One region of the Frankia sp. KB5 genome, then DNA from elsewhere that is predicted to be linked to it. Evidence: predicted binding sites of a transcription regulator. Region 1 holds the regulator's gene; each other region holds the start of a gene.
What was found. Region 1 encodes LexA, which represses DNA repair genes until DNA is damaged. Its sites were predicted from a motif close to CGAACNNNNGTTCG; they were not measured.
Positions count from the first base shown of each region.

Region 2: the regulator LexA is predicted to act here: its motif matches at 2,844-2,857, upstream of pcrA (DNA helicase PcrA).
Region 3: the regulator LexA is predicted to act here: its motif matches at 2,863-2,876, upstream of KBI5_RS15465 (HNH endonuclease signature motif containing protein).

Region 1 is NZ_MRUJ01000107.1:15,735-21,043, forward strand. It holds gene nrdR (transcriptional regulator NrdR) at 20-565, opposite strand; gene KBI5_RS11990 (LysM peptidoglycan-binding domain-containing protein) at 895-1,293, opposite strand; gene lexA (transcriptional repressor LexA) at 1,598-2,368, shown strand; gene hflX (GTPase HflX) at 2,434-3,894, opposite strand; gene KBI5_RS12005 (helix-turn-helix domain-containing protein) at 4,325-5,011, shown strand; gene KBI5_RS12010 (VOC family protein) at 4,942-5,309, opposite strand, start outside.
Region 2 is NZ_MRUJ01000136.1:24,273-31,612, forward strand. It holds partial or broken gene KBI5_RS28415 (alpha/beta fold hydrolase) at 1-31, shown strand, start outside; gene pcrA (DNA helicase PcrA) at 320-2,836, opposite strand; gene KBI5_RS14360 (pyridoxal-phosphate dependent enzyme) at 3,212-4,366, opposite strand; gene guaA (glutamine-hydrolyzing GMP synthase) at 4,599-6,167, opposite strand; gene KBI5_RS14370 (sensor histidine kinase) at 6,707-7,340, shown strand, end outside.
Region 3 is NZ_MRUJ01000151.1:12,057-18,133, forward strand. It holds gene KBI5_RS15450 (NAD(P)-dependent oxidoreductase) at 1-402, opposite strand, end outside; gene KBI5_RS15455 (SAM-dependent methyltransferase) at 469-1,917, opposite strand; gene smpB (SsrA-binding protein SmpB) at 2,047-2,526, opposite strand; gene KBI5_RS15465 (HNH endonuclease signature motif containing protein) at 3,130-4,494, shown strand; gene ftsX (permease-like cell division protein FtsX) at 4,479-5,351, opposite strand; gene ftsE (cell division ATP-binding protein FtsE) at 5,351-6,077, opposite strand, start outside.

The DNA.
Region 1 (5,309 bases):
CGGTCGAGCGGTCCCGGCCCTACCTGCTATGCACCTGCTGGGTGCCGATCACCGGCGAGACATCGACGGCGCCACGCGGGACCGGTCGTGCTGGTCCATCCCGCGTGGTGGGAGGTCCGGCGGCCTCGGAGCGCAACGCGGCGATCGCGGACTCGAAGTCAGTCAACGACTCGAAGGCCAGGTACACCGAGGCGAAGCGGAGATAAGCCACCTCGTCGAGCTCACGGAGCGGACCGAGGATCGCCCGGCCGATCGCCTCCGCGGGRACCTCCGCCGACCCCGACGAGCGGACGGCGTCCTCTACCCGCTGCGCCAGAAGCGCGAGATCATCATCCCGCACCGGCCGGCCCTGGCAGGCCTTGCGGACACCGGCGATGACCTTGGCCCGGCTGAACGGCTCGGCCGCCCCACTGCGCTTGCGAACCTGAAGGGACGCCTCCTCCATCGTAGTGAACCGGCGACCGCAGGACAGGCAGGACCGCCTGCGGCGGATCGCCGAACCCTCCTCGGCCTCCCGACTGTCAACGACGCGACTGTCCGGATGCCGGCAGAACGGGCACCGCACGCGCTACGCCTCCTTCGCCCGCGCCGGAGCCGACCGCCCCGGACCGGGGATGAGGGACACCGTTGAGGACCCGGCATCCACGCCGGACAGACCACCTTGTGGATGGACCGCCAGCTCCCCGCGGAAGACCTGTGGAACAACCTGTGGATGACTTACACCCCGGTAAGCACCAGATGTTGTGTCCAAGGTAGCGCACGGCCCCAGAGATGAGGACAGCACCCCCGTATGGTCCGTGTGGTCCGCATCGCACGTGGCACCGCACGTGGACGAAAGACGACGGTGCGCGAGAACCCTGCGCCGAGACACTCGTGGACCCGGGAAGCCGGGCGTCAGGGAAGGAGTAACGACTGGCCCGGGGCGATCAGTGGTGACCGCAGGTGGTTCAGCCGCATCAGCCGGTCCACCATGACCCGGGTGTCGGCGCTCTCGTCGAGCGCCACTGCCACCTCCCACAGCGTCTCCCCCGGCATGACCAGATGGTGCCGCGGCGCCTCCGCGGTATCCGGCCCGGCAATCGACACCCCAGGCATGATCATGATTGCTACCYCCACGACGACCGCCACGACGATCGATACCACCACCACCCGACCCCGCCGGGTCAGCCGGAGCGGCGGGGGTGCGGGCGGGCGACCCGGCGGGGGTGCGGGCGGGCGACCCGGCGGCCGATGACCCACCCGGTCCCTGGCCATCGACAGGTCGACGACCCGCGCCCTGTGTGCGGATCCCACGGCACCCTCCCGTTCCGACGACACCGAACACCGAAGATCGAACCTTCGTTCGATCGAACGCGTGGTCGATTGTCGCATCGGGAACCGGAAACCGCCAGGGACACGCTCGAACAGACGTTTGAGATTCTGCGACCCGCCGGTTACCGTCGAGTCGGTCGGGTGTGAACCGGGCGGTTTCCCCCGGTCACGGACGGCGGCGAGTCGGTGGGTGACCGCTTCCGGAGCGGGACGGTCCGCCGTGCGGTCGCCGGCCGGCCGGTGGCCGCACGGCGGAAGAAAAACGCGACGAGGAGAGCGGTAAGCGATGACTAGCCAAGGCAGGGGTACGCGCCGGGGCGGAACCCGCGGCAACGTGCGAGCCTTTCCCGAAGGCCCCACGGACGCGGGCCTGACCCCCCGGCAGCGCAGGGTGCTGGAGGTCATCCGGGCCGCGGTGGAGCGGCGCGGATATCCGCCCAGCGTGCGGGAGATCGGTGAGGCGGTCGGCCTCACCAGCACCAGTAGTGTGGCTCACCAGCTCAAGGTGCTCGAGGAGAAGGGCTACCTGCGGCGGGACCCGAACCGCCCGAGAGCGATGGAGGTGCTGACCGTCGAGCACCCCCGGCAACGCGCGGATGTGGGCGCGGGCGCGACGACGGTGGCGGGCACGATTCCCATCGTCGGTGAGGCGGCGCCGGGCACCACCGAAGGAAGCAAGTCGGACGCGGCCTACGTGCCGGTGCTGGGCCGGATCGCCGCCGGTGGCCCGATCCTGGCCGAGCAGGCGGTCGAGGACGTCTTCCCGCTACCCAGGGAGATCGTCGGCGAGGGCACTCTGTTCCTGCTCCGGGTCGTCGGCGACTCGATGATCAACGCGGCGATCTGCGACGGTGACTGGGTGGTCGTCCGCCAGCAGCCGGTCGCGGACAACGGGGAGATCGTCGCCGCAATGATCGACGGGGAGGCGACGGTCAAGCGTCTGCGGGTTCGGGACGGCAAGATCTGGCTACATCCGGAGAACTCGGCCTTCGCCGACATCCCCGGTGAGGATGCGACCATCCTCGGCCGGATCGTGGCTGTGCTCCGCAGGGTTTGATGTGGATCGGCCGGCCGCCCGGCGGGCGGCCGGCCGGGTTGCCTCGCGTCTGATCYCTCCTGGGCTCAGGCCCGGTAGGCGTGCAGCTCCGCCGCGAGTCCCGAGGAAACCCGGGCGGACAGCCGGGTACCGGTCTCGGTGTGCTCCATCGTGAGCACCTCGCCGTTCGCGTGCACCCGGGAGACCAAGTCGCCCCGGGTGTAGGGCACGAGCACGCGCATCTCCACGTCGGGATGCGGCACCCGGGCACAGAGCGCGTCGACCAGCGCGGCCAGCCCCTCGCCCGTGCGTGCCGAGACGAACACGGCGTCCGGGGCGAGCTGGCGCAACCCCGCGACGACCGTCGGCTCCACGGCGTCCACCTTGTTGACGACGATCAGCTCGGGAACGCCGCCCGCGTCGATGTCGTTGAGAACCTCGCGCACGGCGGAGATCTGCGCGGCCGGCTCCGGCGATGATCCGTCCACAACGTGCAGGATGAGATCGGCATCGGCGACCTCTTCCAGCGTCGAGCGGAACGCCTCGACGATCTGATGCGGCAGATGCCGGACGAATCCGACGGTGTCGGTCAGGGTGAAGGCCCGGCCGTCCGGCAGGGTCGCCCGCCGCACGGTCGGATCAAGGGTGGCGAACAGCGCGTCCTCGACCAGGACACCCGCGCCGGTCAGCCGGTTGAGCAGCGACGACTTACCGGCGTTGGTGTAACCGGCGATCGCCACGCTGGGGACCTCACCCCGCCGCCGGGCGGAACGCTTGGTCTCCCGCACGGTCGTCATCGCGGCGAGCTCGCGGCGCAACCGCGCCATCCTGGCCCGCAGCCGCCGACGATCGGTCTCGATCTTCGTCTCACCGGGACCACGGGTACCGATGGGCGCCCGGCCGCCGCCACTGGCCGCGGCCCGCGACATCGACTCACCCCACCCACGCAGCCGGGGCAGCATGTACTGCAACTGCGCGAGCTCGACCTGGGCCTTGCCCTCGCGAGAGGTCGCGTGCTGGGCGAAGATGTCCAGGATGAGGGCCGTCCGGTCGATGACCTTTACTTTGACGACCTCCTCCAGCTGCCGCAGCTGACCCGGGGTGAGCTCGCCATCGCAGACCACCGTGTCCGCGCCGGTCGCCGCGACGACCTCGGCGAGCTCGCGGGCCTTGCCCGAACCGACGTAAGTCGCGGCATCCGGCCGGTCGCGACGCTGCACGAGCGCGTCGAGCACCACCGAACCGGCGGTCGTGGCGAGCGCCGCGAGCTCCGCCATGGAGCTCTCGGCCGACCGCGGGGAACCCGACGTCCATACGCCGATGAGGACGACACGCTCCAGCCGCAGCTGCCGGTACTCGACCTCGGTGACGTCGTCGAGCTCGGTGGCGAGACCGGGAACCCGCCGCAACGCGGCGCGATCCTCCAGGTCGAAACCGTCCCCAGAATCGTCGAAGAAGTTCGGCAGGTAAGACGAATCGGCTTCGGTCGGCTTGATGAGGGATCTGTCGAGAGTGGACGCATCGAAGGCGTCAYCAGGAAGTGTCATACCATCCGTTCTCAACGCGGCCCGCTACCGCACCATTCCGCGATCATTCCGTGCCGCTTGCTCCGGCCGGGCCCCACGACCCGGTGGCCCGAGGAGGATCCGCCGGACCGGAAGACCCTGCCGCACTCGTGGCGCGCCTCCCCCTCGTTTCCCGGCGAATCCCGTCGCCAACCAGGGTCCCACGTCACCACGTCGATCGCGAACCGTTTTGCCGCCCCGCCGACGTAGCCTCTGCGACGTGTACCACGAGTACCACGAAAGACGGGCCCACCGCCTCGCCGCGACGATCTGGGACAGCTCGGGCCGCCCGACTCCCCCTGGACACCCCCCGGACACCACGCGGACGACGGCGGACCGGCATCCGGACCGCACCGGACCCTCGGACCGCACCGAGCGCACCGAGCGCACAGGTGTGGTGGGCAGTCGGCGAGTGTTGCCGGACGGATGCATGGACATCATCTGGAGTTCCGACGCCAATCTGATCGTCGCGGGGCCGGACACGGCGGCGAAGCTGGTGCGCTGGGCACCAGGCGTGCGGCACGTCGGGCTCCGCTTCGACTCGGGCTCTGGACCATCCCACCTCGGAGTGGCCGCGGACGAACTGCGCGACCAACGCGTCCCGCTCACCGACCTGTGGGGCGACGGACCGGCGCAGCGACTCGCCGAGCGGCTCGCCATGGCCGCTGATCCCCTGGTCGCATTCGAGTCGTCGATCGCCGCCCGGCCCGTTCACCCGGCGCTCGTGGACCGGTTGGTTCCCGCCGTTCTGGCGGGTGCCCGCGCCCGGGCGCCTGTGGACGACCTCGCGCGCACAGTCGGGCTGAGCGAACGCCAGCTGCTGCGTCGCTGCCGGCGTGTCTTCGGATATGGCCCGAAGACGCTCGCCAGGATCCTCCGGATGCAGGACGCCCTGCACGCGGCGCGGGCCGGCATCCCGTTCGCGGTCGTGGCGGCCGAGGCCGGCTACGCCGACCAGGCGCACCTCGCCCGGGAGGTACGCGCGCTCGCCGGAGTTCCGCCGACTCACCTCATCCGAAATGTCAACGTTCAGGACGAGCTGGACGTCTCGGTGTCGGATGTCGCGGATGTCGCGGCCGCTACGGGCAGTGGGGCGTAGAGGTCGACGTGGTTGCCGTCTGGATCGAGCACGACCGCGTACCGCTGGCCCCAGAAGGCGTCCCAGGGCGGAAGGTGGCCGGCGTGACCGGCGCCGACGAGGTCGGCGTAGACCTCGTCGACCTCGTCCGGCGTGTCGCAGGCGAAGGCCAGCCCGACCCGCGGCGAGCCGGTACCCGCCGACCAGCGCGGATCAAAGGATCGGATGGTCGCCTCGCTGTCGAACGCGAGGCGCGGACCGCCGGGCAGCTGCACCTCGACGTGCGGCTGGGCGTCGGCCCCGGCGGGCAGGTCGAGGC
Region 2 (7,340 bases), on a different contig from region 1:
TTCCGGCACCCGTCTCGCCGGGCTCGTCCCCCGGTCGGTGCCGTACCGGCTCGTCACCCAGCTACGGCCGGGATCGGCGCTCCTACGCGAGCTCGCCGCACCCGCCCCCGGCTGCCGGACCCGGTTCGTCGCGATCGGCGCCGGGCTGGACAGCGTGGTGCGGCCCGCCGAGGCGGCGCTCGACCATCCCGATCTCGACATCGAAAATTACACCGTGCCGGGCCTCGGGCATCATTCCCTGGCGTTCAGCGGCAAGGTTGCCCACCTGGTCGCGAGCTGCCTCGCCGGGGCGGCGGACCGGCCGGGACTCTCGGGACCGTCAGAGCTTCTCGACGGGGGCGTACCGCAGGAGCAGGCGCTTCGTGCCGGTGTTCTCGCCGAAATCGATGGTCGCCTCCGCGGAGTCACCGACCCCGCCGGTGGCGACGACAACTCCGAGACCGAAACTGTCATGCGTCACCCGGTCGCCCTGACGCAACTCCAGGACGGCCCGAGCGGCCGGCCGCGCGCGACCCGAGAACGGCGAGTTCGGTAGCGGTTTACGCGCCGCCGGGGCGCCGGCGGCGCCCCGGCCGGTCGCGCCCGACCCAAACCCGCCAGACGAGCCCCAGGACGTCCCCGCGGGCGCTGGCGGGGGATCGGCCAGCCGGCGCCAGTCAACCAGCGTGTCCGGCACCTCGCCGAGGAAGCGCGACGGCGGGTTGTAGGCCGGTTGGCCCCAGGCGCTGCGCATCACCGCGCGGGTCAGGTAGAGCCGGATCCGGGCCCGGGTGACACCCACATAGGCGAGCCGACGCTCCTCCTCGAGCTGGGTGGGATCTCCCAGGGTCCGCAGGTGCGGGAAGACGCCGTCCTCGAGACCGGTAAGGAAGACGACGGGGAACTCGAGGCCCTTGGCGCTGTGCAGCGTCATGAGAGTGACCACACCATCGGAACCGTCGTCGGTCGGAACCTGGTCCGCGTCGGCGACGAGCGAGACCTGCTCGAGGAACTCCGCAAGCGTACCCTCGGGCAGCCGCCGGGCGAACTCCTGGACCACTCCGACCAGTTCCTGCAGGTTCTCCACKCGGCCCTGGGACTCGACGGTGTCCTCGGCGAGGAGTTCCGACAGGTAGCCGGTGCGTTCAAGCACCCCCTCGACCACGGCCACCGGGTTGTCGGCCGCTACGGCGCGTAGCTCGGCGAGCAGCGCGGTMAACTCGCGCACCGCCTTCGCCGAGCGCGCGGCGATCCCCGGCACCTCGTCGACACGCTCCAGTGCCTGCGCGAACCCGATCCGCTCGACATCAGCGAAGCCCGCCAGGGCCGCCTCGGCCCGCTCGCCGATCCCGCGCCGGGGCACGTTCAGGATGCGACGCAGGTTCACCGTGTCGCTAGGATTGGCGAGGACCCGCAGGTAGGCAAGGAGATCACGGATCTCCTTGCGCTCGTAGAACCGCACCCCGCCGACCACCCGGTAGGGCAGCCCGACCCGGACGAAGATCTCCTCGAACACCCGGCTCTGGGCGTTGGTCCGGTAGAACACCGCGACGTCGGCGGGCCGCGCGAGCTTCGCGTCCGAGAGCCGGTCGACCTCCTCGGCGACAAAGGCCYCCTCGTCGTGCTCGTTGTCGGCGGCGAATCCGACGATCTTCTCACCGTCACCGGCGTCCGACCACAGTCGCTTGGCCTTGCGCTGGTTGTTACGCGCGATCATCGCGTTCGCGGCGGAGAGGATGGTCTGGGTGGAGCGGTAGTTCTGTTCCAGCAGGATCACTGCGGCGTTCGGGAAATCCTCCTCGAACTCCACGATGTTGCGGATGTTCGCCCCACGGAAGGCGTAGATCGACTGGTCCGCGTCYCCAACCACGCACAGCTCCGCCGGTGGGACGGCGCCCGAGGCCCAGGTACCCGGCCCGGCTGCCGGCTCGGCCGGCTCCACCGGCGCGGACCCGCCACCGAAGTACGCCGGTTGGCCGACGAGTRCACGCACCAGGACGTACTGCGCGTGGTTCGTGTCCTGGTACTCGTCCACGAGCACATGTCGGAATCGGCGCCGGTAGTGCTCGGCGACGTCGGGGAACGACTGGAGGAGGTTCACCGTCATCATGATCAGATCGTCGAAATCAAGGGCGTTGGCCTGAGCCAGCCGCTGCTGATAAGCGGCGTAGACCTCGGCGACGGTCCGCTCGAGGTGGTTCGTGGCCCGGTCCCGTGCGGCCTCCCAGTCGATCAGTTCGTTCTTCAGGTTGCTGATCTGCGCCGCCAGACCTCGGGCGGGATGCCGTTTGGGATCAAGATCAAGGTCACGGGTGACCAGAGTGATCAAACGCTGCGCGTCGGCGGCGTCGTAGATGGAGAAGGTCGAGCCGAACCCGAGACGCTTCGCCTCGGACCTCAGGATGCGCACGCAGGCCGAGTGGAAGGTGCTCACCCACATCGCCCGCGCCCGGGGACCGACCAGCGCCGAGACCCGTTCGCGCATCTCGTTGGCAGCCTTGTTGGTGAACGTGATCGCCAGCATCTCCCCCGGCCGGACCCCCCGGGCCGCCAGCAGGTACGCGATACGGTGGGTCAGCACCCGCGTCTTGCCGGACCCCGCGCCCGCGACGACGAGCAGGGGTGCCCCGATGTGCACCACCGCCGCCCGCTGCTGCAGGTTGAGCCCGTCGAGCAGGCCCTCGGCATCCAGGCGTGGCGAGGAGAAGCCACCGGGCTCGTCCCCGCCCACCGGCGGCGCCAGCACCGCCGGGSCGAACAGGTCGTAGGGCACGTGCGCACCGCCGTGGACATCCGTCCCGACCGACCCGGCGATGCCGGATCCGCCGCCGTGGGAATCGCCGAAAAAGCCGCTCATGGGACTCCGATCGTACGTTCGACGTCGGGCAGGTCGGACCGCGGCATGCCCGGATCGCACCCAACGGCCCGGTCCGCGGTGTGGTCCGCGAGATGCACCGACGGCCCCACCCGGCCGCGGTCCTCGCGCGTCCATGCCACCGCATGACCATCACACGTCCACGCCCAGTGGTCGTCGACCCGCGTGCTGACCAGCCTATTGTCCGTCGTTCCCGCCCCGCCCCGCGCGCGAGGGCGGGTCGTCGATGGCCGTGGTCCGCGTCAACGCCCGGCCCACCGGCGGTCAGGCGGCCCCGCGGCCAAGCGGCCAAGCGGCCACGCCACGTGGCCACGCGGRCACGTAGTCACATAGTCGCGTAGTCGCGTAGTCGCGTAGTCACGCGGTACTCGACGCGCTCGGCGGGATGGCCGCGAGCGCCTTCACCCTGCTGGCCACCCCCGGGTCGATGTTGCCACCCGACAGGATTGCCACCGTCGGGCCCTGCGCGAGATCACTTCGACGCAACAAGGCCGCGACCCCCGCGGCGCCGGCCGGTTCCACCTGGTGGCCGGCCCGGTGCAGCAACACCATCGCCTCCCAGAACGCCGCCTCATCGACCGTGACGATCTCGTCCACCAGGCGTGCGGCAAGGGCGAAGGTCAGGACCCCCGGAGCGTTCACCGCCATACCGTCGGCGATCGTGGTCGACGCCGGGACCACCCGTGACGAACGTGGCGCCGTCGGCTGTTCGGACGTCCGGCTGCCCGGAATCGTCCCGACTCCCCGCAGTGTTCCGGCACCGGGCGTCGTTCCGGCACCGGGCGTCGCAGCCCCACCGGGGGGCACCGTGAGCCGCCGGCCAGCCCGCAGCGACGCGGCAAACGCCGACGACAGCACGGACTGCACTCCGACCACTCGCACATCGGGGCGCCGGGACCGCACCGCCGCGGCCAGCCCGCCGATCAGCCCTCCGCCGCCCACCCCGACCAGAACGGTGCCGAGATCGGGCATCTGATCGAGCAACTCCAAGCCGATCGTGCCCTGCCCGGCCACTACCGTCGGGTCATCGAACGGGTGGACCAGCAGCCGGTCTCCCCGGGCGGCGAAGGTGGCGGCCGCAGCGAGCGCCGCTTCCACCCCCCCGGGTATCTTCTCGACCCGGGCGCCCCACCGGCGCGTCCGCGCCACTTTGACCGGATTGGCCCCTACCGGCACGAAGATGGTCGCCTCGACGCCGAAGGCCGCGGCCGCGAAGGCCACTCCCTGGGCGTGGTTACCGGCACTGGCCGCCACCACCCCCCGGGCCCGCGTCGCCGGATCCGCGGTGGCCACCCGGTGGTAGGCGCCCCGAAGCTTGAACGAACCGGTGTGCTGCTCGTGCTCACACTTGAGCCAGACGGGCGCACCGACCGCCGCCGACAGGCCGAGATCCCGCACGACCCTGGTCCGTCGTGCCACCCCGGCAAGGACGCGGGCCGCGGCGCGGATGTCCGACGCCCAGAGTTCGGCGTCCGGGGCTACCGATCGGTCGTCTGCGGCTGCTGCGGTCATGGAGCATCTCCCGGCGGCTGAGCGGCCACCTCACCATGACCGCGGCAATAAAAAAGCCCCCCGCCAGGACAAGGCGGAAGGGCGAGGCGCGGACCCGATGATCGGTCGCGCGCCTAGGTAATGGCCATCTCGTGCGGGGTCACATCATCCAGGGTGCTCCGGTCCCGCCCAGACGTCAAACGTGCCCGTCGGCGGGGGTCGTCCGACGGGCACGCGCTCCGATCCGGGATCGTCACTCCCACTCGATCGTGCCGGGAGGCTTGGAGGTGATGTCGTACACCACCCGGTTAACCTGCGGCACCTCGTTGACCACCCGGTTCGAGATGCGTTCCAGCAGGCCGTAGGGCAGCCGGGCCCAGTCGGCGGTCATCGCGTCCTCGCTGGTGACCGCGCGCAGGACGATCGGGAAGCCGTACGTACGCTCGTCACCCTGGACGCCCACCGACCGCACGTCGGCGAGCAGCACCGCGAAGACCTGCCAGATCTCGCGGTCCAGGCCGGCCTTGCGAATCTCCTCCCGGATCACCGCGTCGGCCGCCCGCACCACGTCGAGCCGCTCGGGCGTGACCTCGCCGATGATGCGGACGGCGAGGCCCGGGCCCGGGAACGGCTGGCGCCAGACGATCTCCTCGGGCAGCCCCAGCTCCTCGCCGAGCCGACGGACCTCGTCCTTGAACAGGGTCCGAAGCGGCTCGACCAGATCGAACCGCAGGTCCTCGGGCAGTCCACCGACGTTGTGATGCGACTTGATCTTCGCGGCCGTCGGCGAGCCGGATTCGATCACGTCGGGATACAATGTCCCCTGCACGAGAAAGTCGATCGTCGCGCCCTCCGCCTCCGCCCGGACCTCCAGTTCGCGGGCGGACTCCTCGAAAACCCGGATGAACTCACGACCGATGATCTTCCTCTTCCGCTCCGGGTCGGTCACTCCGGACAGCGCGGCGGAGAACCGGTCGGCCGCCTTGACATGGACCAGATCCACGCCGGTAGTCGCGACGAAATCGCGTTCGACCTGTTCCGCCTCGCCGGCCCGCAGCAAACCATGATCGACGAAGACGCAGGTGAGCGCGTCTCCCACCGCCCGGTGCACGAGCGCGGCAGCGACCGCGGAGTCCACCCCGCCGGACAGACCGCAGATCAACCGTCCGGTCCCGACCTGGGCCCGGACGGCCGCGACAGCCTCGTCGACAATGTTGATCATCGTCCAGGTGGGCCGGCAGCCCGCACCCACGAGCAGGAAGTGCCGCAGCACGTCCATGCCTCGCTCGCTGTGGACCACCTCCGGGTGGAACTGCACGCCATAGAGACGACGCGCGGGGTCCTCGAAGGCGGCGACCGGGGCCGACGGCGTGGAAGCCGTTACCCGGAAGCCGGGCGGCGCGGCGGTCACCGAGTCGCCGTGCGACATCCAGACCTGCTGGACAACGGGCAGACCGTCGAAGAGAACCCCGGGATCCGACACCGACAGACGAGTTGCTCCGTACTCGGCGGTTCCCGTGCGCGCGACGGCGCCGTCAAGCGCCTGAGCCATGACCTGATGGCCATAGCAGATACCGAGAATAGGCACTCCGGTAGCGAACAACGCAGGATCGACCCGGGGCGCGCCAGGCGAGTAGACGGACTTCGGGCCGCCAGAAAGGATCAGTGCGGACGGACGCCGGGCGAGGATCTCGTCCACCGACATATCCCACGGGACGATCTCCGAATACACATGACATTCGCGTATGCGCCGGGCGATCAGTTGGGCATACTGAGCACCGAAATCGATCACCAGCACGGTGTCATAGCCCGCAGGCCCCACCGCGGACGGGCCGCTGGGGCCGTCCGCCGGGGACCGCGGAACATCCCGAACCGCGCCGGTATCCGTCGGCTCCGCACCACGGCCAGCACTGCTACGCTGCAACTCGCTCACCCCGCAAGCCTACGGACACGGCGACCCCACCGGTCCGTCCAGGCGCCCAACCATCTCCCACGGCCTTCACCGGAACAGACGAAGCGCACCGGGCACCGCCGCGAAGGCGGTAAGGGCTCATGTAGGAGATGTCTAGGATGCCGAGTTTGCGCCTTCAGCCCGGTTCACTCACCCCGACAAGCGCTTCGATCATCAGTGACGCCCGATGTCGGGCTTCCCCGGCGGTTACGGTAGTGGTGACTCCGCGCGCAGTAGCGACAACTGACGTGCGGCCACCAAGGCGCTTACGGTAGGCGCCTTTCGGATGCCGACTTCGTACCGCTATGGTGCCTGACAAGGGACATCCGGGCCCGATACCGAGCCATCCTGGTACGACCTGTTCCGGGAGGCTGGCGGAGAGGTTGCGAAGGTACGTGCGCAGACAACCGATGGCCAGCAGCACGGGCATCGCCGCAGACTCGGAGCCGACAGTGGCGCCGGGTTCGCCCGTGGACGCCGAAGACGGCGGGCAGCGCGATGGTCGATCCGCCGCGCCACCGAACCCAGCCGGGTCGGGACTGGCGCGCCTTCGTCGCGCCGCCGCCAACCCCACCAACTGGCGGGTACGCACCAAGCTGATCGCGATTCTGGCCGTGCCTGTCATCGCGATCCTCGCCTACTCGTCCATCGAGGCGGGTACGGTGCTGACGAGCACGCGGGACGTCAACCGGGTGTCCGATCTGACCGAGATCAGCCGCTCCGCGGCCGGGCTGGTCCACGCCCTGCAGGCCGAGCGCACCTACAGCACCGGATTCGTCGCCAGCGGTCCCGTCGGCGCCCGGGACGGGAGCACGATTCCAACCCGCCGGGCGGCGGTCGATGAAGCCTACAGGGCGTACAAGTCAGCTGCGAACGAGCGGCGAGGGTCCTTCGGCAGCGAGGTACGCCGCGCTCTCGACGACGTCAGCAGCCGGATGGACACGCTGCCCGCCAAGCGGCAGACGATCGAAAGGCTGATCGACAGGAAGGCGGTCGAGACCGCCTTTCAGCCGATCATTGACTCACTGGTCAACCTGATCCGGC
Region 3 (6,077 bases), on a different contig from region 1:
GCTCAGCCGGCCGGCCATGGCACCCGCCTCCCCGCCGGAGACCGGGGCATCGACGAAACCGACGCCGACCTCGGCGGTGCGCGCCGCGATCTCCTCCGCGAGTTCCGCGGAGGTCGTCGTGTGATCGACGATGATCGCACCAGGCCGAAGCGCCCCCAGCACCCCGTCGGCACCGAGGACGACCTCGCGGACGTCGTCATCGGCACCGACGCAGAGGCAGACGACGTCGACCTCGGTCGCCGCGGCGGCGGGCGACGGCGCGATCCGGCCGGAATGTTCCTCGGCCCAGCGTGCCGCGGTCGCGGCCGTGCGATTGAACGCGGTGGTGGAGAACCCGGCCCGAACCAGGTGACCGGCCATGGGAAATCCCATCGTGCCCAGTCCGACGAAGGCAACACGCATGAACGTCACTCCTGTTTCGCCCCCGATGGCGTCCACCGGGATCGGTCGGTCATGAGAGTCGGTCGGTCATGAGAGTCGGTCGCCACCGCCCCGACATCCGATACCCCCGACATCCGATACCGGGGTGCAGACGAAGGCCCAGGGAGCTCCACGCAGCCTCGTCATCACCACGGTGACGGCCGGTCCACCGGGAATCAGATCACGACGGCGGGGTAGCAACCGGCGACGGATCTCCTCGACGTCGCCGGCGAGACCGCGTCGCCGGACGTCCAGCGACCCGATCTCACGAGACCGCAACAGGTCCGCGATCCGGCGCACGTCGAAGGGCAGCTCGGCCTCGATGCACAGCAGGCGGGCGAAGGGGGTCGTCACTGCCTCGTCGGAGGTCAGGAAGGCGATCATCGGATCAATCTGCCAGGCTCCGAGGCGCCGCCCGAGCTCGCCGATCAGGCCCGCCCGAGTGACCGCCGGGCTCGGATCGTGGAGGAACCGGCCCGGAGCCGCTACCCGACCGGCTAGCTCGCCGACCCGACCCACCCGACCCACCCGACCCGCCCGACCTGTATCCGCCGGGACGACTGGATCCGGGGTCCCGGTGAGGCTCACCGGCGCTCCTCTGGCCCGCAGGGACGCCGAGCCGCCCGGCCCGGGCAGCACAGTGGCGCGACGCGAGGCGGTCGCGAGGGCCGGTGAAAACAGTACGGCCTCCTTGAGATCCCGTCCGTCGGCCACAAACTCGATCTCCCAGCCGGGGGGAACCAGCTCCGTCGCCAGCCCTGGCGCGGCCTTCACCGCGACGGCCGCAACCTTGTCGGCAAGCCCGAAGCACCAGGCCAGCGGCGGCTCGCTCGCCCGCGACACCAACCGACGGTCGCCGGCACGCCGGGCCGGATCGACGAACACGGCGTCGCATCCGGAGAGGTCCACCTCCCGCACGTCGGACAGGCGCGTCTCGAGGCATCCCGTCGGCACGGTCGATCCCGTGGGCGGCGCGGTCGTGGGCAGCACCGTCGTGGGCAGCACCGTCGTGGGCAGCACCGTCGTGCCCTCGACCGCGTGGACGGCGACGTTGAGCGCGGCCATCCGCAGATGAACCGGATCCCGGTCGACGAGCATGATCTCCCGGCCCCGCGCGAGGGCCAACGCGTCCCCGCCGATCCCCGTGCACAGGTCGACGAGCCGYCACAGACCGGCGAACCGCGCGGCCCGATGCTCGGCCGCCGCCTGCGAGGACGCTTGTTCCAACCCGGCTCGGGTGAAGAACATCCGATCGGCCCGAGCAAACTTGACCATCGCGCGCCGCCTCAGCTCCGCCTGAGTGAACGCGGCGGCGAGGAGCGCGGGGGACACGCCCTCGGCGCGCAGGCGGGCACCGACAGCCAGTTCCCGGGCCGCGCCTCCACCGGCACGCTCATCCTCGGCAAATGCCGCGACCGCCGCCGCCAGCACCGCCTTACCCTGGGCGCTCAGCAGGGCCTCGAACTGCGCCAGCCGGTCGCCGTCGGAGGCGGTCACGGCGACCCGGATGCTGCCGGAACCGGCGAATCCGCGGCCCGACGACGAAATAACGACGACGGGAACATCGACAGAAACGTCGACAGGAACATCGGCGGCACCACGGACGGTGTCATGGACGGCTGGCTATCAGAGGTAGCGCCCCTTGGCTCGGCGGCCCATCGCCCGGCCGATCTCCCGGGCCGCGTCCCGCTCCGCGATCGCGTGCCGTTTGTCGTAGGACTTGCGGCCACGCGCCAGCGCAATTTCGATCTTCGCCCGCCCGTCCTTCCAGTAGAGCGAGAGCGGGACCAGCGTGAGCCCACCCTCCTGGGTCTTACCGACCAGCTTTTCGATCTCCGCCCGGTGCAGCAGCATCTTGCYCTTGCGGCGGGGAGCGTGGTTCGTCCAGGTCCCCTCGGTGTACTCGGGGATGTGCACGTTGTGCAGCCAGATCTCACCATCGCTGATCTGGGCGAACCCGTCGACGAGCGAGGCCCGCCCGGCCCGCAGCGCCTTCACCTCGGTGRCACGGAGCACCAGCCCAGCCTCGTAGGTGTCGAGGATGTCGTAGTCATGCCGGGCGCGCTTGTTCTGCGCGATCAGTCTGCGCCCCGTCTCCCTCGGCACTGTCCTGTCCCTCTTCCCACACCGTTCGCGAAATCTTCTCCGAACCTACGTCCTGCCTCCCGCGTCGGTGACACGCCGGCTCCACCGCGAGGACACCCATGGTATCGATCATGTGAGCGCCATCGTCGGTCGCCGACGTGGCCCGGGTGACGTCGCCGAGCGCTCCGTAGGGCGACGAGCGCCGTCAGCGCGCCCCGCGGAGGAGCCGCCGCGGCGGCGCGACCTGGGCGTTCAGCACCTTCCACCTCCTTGCTCGGCTGTCGAGCTTGCTCGGCCGTCGAGACGATGGACTTGATGACGATGGACTTGATGAACGGTGCCAGCGAGTACTATACTCGAACACACGTTCGATGACCAGAGTGTTCAGGCGGATCGGCGGCGATTCCTGCCGGCAGATCCAACCGCTCCCTCTACGCGCCCATGACAGGCGGCATGATGCATCCAGTGACCAGACCCGGTTCATCGCTTCGGCCCGGCTCACAGTCCAGTCCGGGCGAGTCCAGTTCAGGCGAGTCCAGCCCGCGCGAGGAAGCAGAGGCCCTGGGCCCCCGCGACACCGGAGTCGACGACCGTGGTTCTCTTTCCCGTCATCTGGACTCATCGATGGTTTATGGTCATCGTGTAGCTGAACTCGACGCGGACGGATGCCTCCGGGCAGATGTGGAGATCGGTCGGGAGATCGCGCGCTGGGAGGCGGCACGGCTGCTCGTGAGAGCGAGGTTCGCGCAGCTACGGRCGCCCACGGAAGAGGATGAGAGCGGGGTTGCCAGGGGATTTCACGAGTTCGCGGGAGACGAACTGGCCGCCGAGRTGAGAATGTCATCAGCGGCGGGAAACAAACAGTTGGGTTTCGCGGTCGGCGTCGTCCGCCYCATGCCGGCAGCGCTGACTGCTCTGGAACATGGTGAGCTAGATTCCCAGCGGCTGACCGTGCTGGAACGACTGACGGCCAACCTGTCGGACGACCAGGCCGCGGACGTGGCGGAGACGGTTCTGCGCCGGGGTGGGCGGCCGAGCCACGCAGCGTTCGCGGCCGCCGTTCGACGGCGTGTGGTGCTGGTAGACCCTCAGGGCGCGGAACAGCGTCGCCGCAGGGCGACGAAGGCGCGTCGGGTGACAGTGCGGGCCGAGCCGGATGGTATGGGCCGCATCTCGGCCTCGCTTCCGGCGGACCGCATGCTCGCGGCGTTTCGACGAGTGGACCTTCTGGCGAGGAGAGCGGGCGGTGCGCAGGACGGTCGCGGGCTCGAGCAGCGTCGGGCCGACGTTTTCTACGACCTGCTGATGGGGCGGGATCGTGACCGTGTCAGTATCGAGATMCAGGTGGTCGTGTCGGCTTCCTGTCTGCTGGGTATGTCGGAACGGCCGGCGGAACTTCCCGGTTATGGCCCGATACCGGCCGGACTCGTTCGCGAGATGGCCGAGAACCCCCGATGCACATGGCGGCGGATACTGATGGATCCGCCGGAAGGACGAGTTCTGGAGGTCAGCCGGCGTCGCTTTCCCTCGGCCGCCCTGGCTCGTCATGTTCGAACTCGAAACCCTACATGTGTCTTTCCGGGATGCGAGCAGCCTTCCATTCACTGCGATCTTGATCATACCAGGCCGCATCGTCGAGGTGGCCAGACGAGCGAGCAGAACCTCGGGCCAAAATGCCGGAGGCATCACCGGCTGAAACACTCGGGTGAAAAGCGGCCTAGGCGTGACGCCAAGCAAGGAGCTACGAGAAGACCGGGGCGGCCGGGCACATCATCTCCTGATCAATCCACGCAGAAGGGATGGTCCGTGTGCCAGCCCAGGCCTGGACATTTCACCTGGACGAGCCCGGAGGGACGCCAATATGAGGTGTCACCCGAAGATTATCTCAAGGAAGTATTCATCGAGGATGATGTCCAGTTCGAATCGAATCGAATCGAATCGAAGCGAACCGGGGCCGAGCGACGGATGACGCCTCAGACCCGCAGATGACGGCGGAGCMCCACCGAAGCCATCAKGGCGGCGGCGAGCACACCGACCCCCAGCACYACGGCCGCGGTCTCCCYGACCGCCGACCAACCGAACAGGGGGAACATCGTCTGCTTCGCGAACCGGCCGTCCACCAGGTAGATCTTGGCCAACGCAAGCACGCCCGTGGCGAGCAGCCCGCCAACCAGCCCCACCGCCGCGATCTCCAAGACGAACGGAGCCCGGATTGTTCCATTGGAAGCACCGACCATCTTCATGATCGAAGTCTCCCGTCGCCGGGCGTGCGCCGAGATCCGGATCATCGTGTAGATGAGGGCGAAGGACGCCAGGGCCTGCACGCCGGCGAGGGCGAAAGCGCCCGCTGTGAAGGCGTCGAGGAACCGGTACAACGGGTCAAGCAGGCCGCGCTGGTCGCGAACAGCTTCCACCCCGTCGAGGCCGGTGTAGGTGACGACGATGTCGCGGGCCGCTCGCGGATCGGTAAGCGTGAGTCGTAGCGCCGCGGGCAGGTCGTCGGGTCCGACACCGGCGAGGACGTCGGGCGATCCACGGAAGTCCCGGCGGAAACGGTCGTACACCTGCTGTTTGRTTTCGTACCGCACGTCGGCGACCAGTGGATCCGCCGCGATCTCGGCATCGAGGGCAGACCGCTCGCCCGGGGTGATGCCATCGGAGAGATCAACGACGACCTCGATCTGGTCGAGCAGGAAGTCGTCGATGGTGTGCACCTGCGCCCGCAGGAGCAGGCCCGACCCCAGCAACGCCAGGCAGATCGTGACAGTTATGATCATGGCACAGGTCATCGCCAGGTTGCGGCGCAGGCCCGTCCACAGCAGCGACGCCAGCAGACCCGGTCGCATCAGCGGACCCGGTCGGCCGGCACCCTGGGCCGGGGCCGGGGAATCATCGGCACCGCCAGATCATCCTGGTTGTAACGTCCGCGAGCCTCGTCCCGGATCAGCGCGCCGTCGCTCAGCTCGAGCACCCGGCGGCGCATCGCGTTGACGAGCGACGCGTTGTGGGTGGCCATCACGACGGTGGTGCCGGCCTGATGAACAGTGTCGAGCAGGTTCACGATCTCGATGCTGGTGTTCGGATCGAGGTTGCCGGTCGGCTCGTCGGCCAGCAGGATCCGTGGACGGCCAACGAACGCCCGGGCGATCGCGACCCGCTGCTGTTCGCCTCCGGAGAGTTCGTCGGGATACCGGTCCGCCTTCTCCGCGAGGCCGACCAGGTCGAGTGCCTCCGGCACGACGCTGCGCACGACATGCCGAGGACGGCCGACCACGTCGAGGGCGAACGCGATGTTCGCCGTTACGGTCCGATTCGGTAGCAGGCGAAAGTCCTGGAAGACACAGCCGACCAGCCGGCGCAACTGGGGCACCCCGCGGTCCGGGATCCGCGCGACGTCACGGCCAGCCACCAGCACCCGGCCGGACGTCGCTCGTTCCTCCCGCAGCAGCAATCGCAGCAATGTGGTCTTACCCGATCCGGACGGACCCACGAGGAAGACGAACTCACCGACACCGATCTCCGCGGTGACATCGACCAGCGCCGGCCGGTCGCCGTTCGGGTACCGCTTGCTC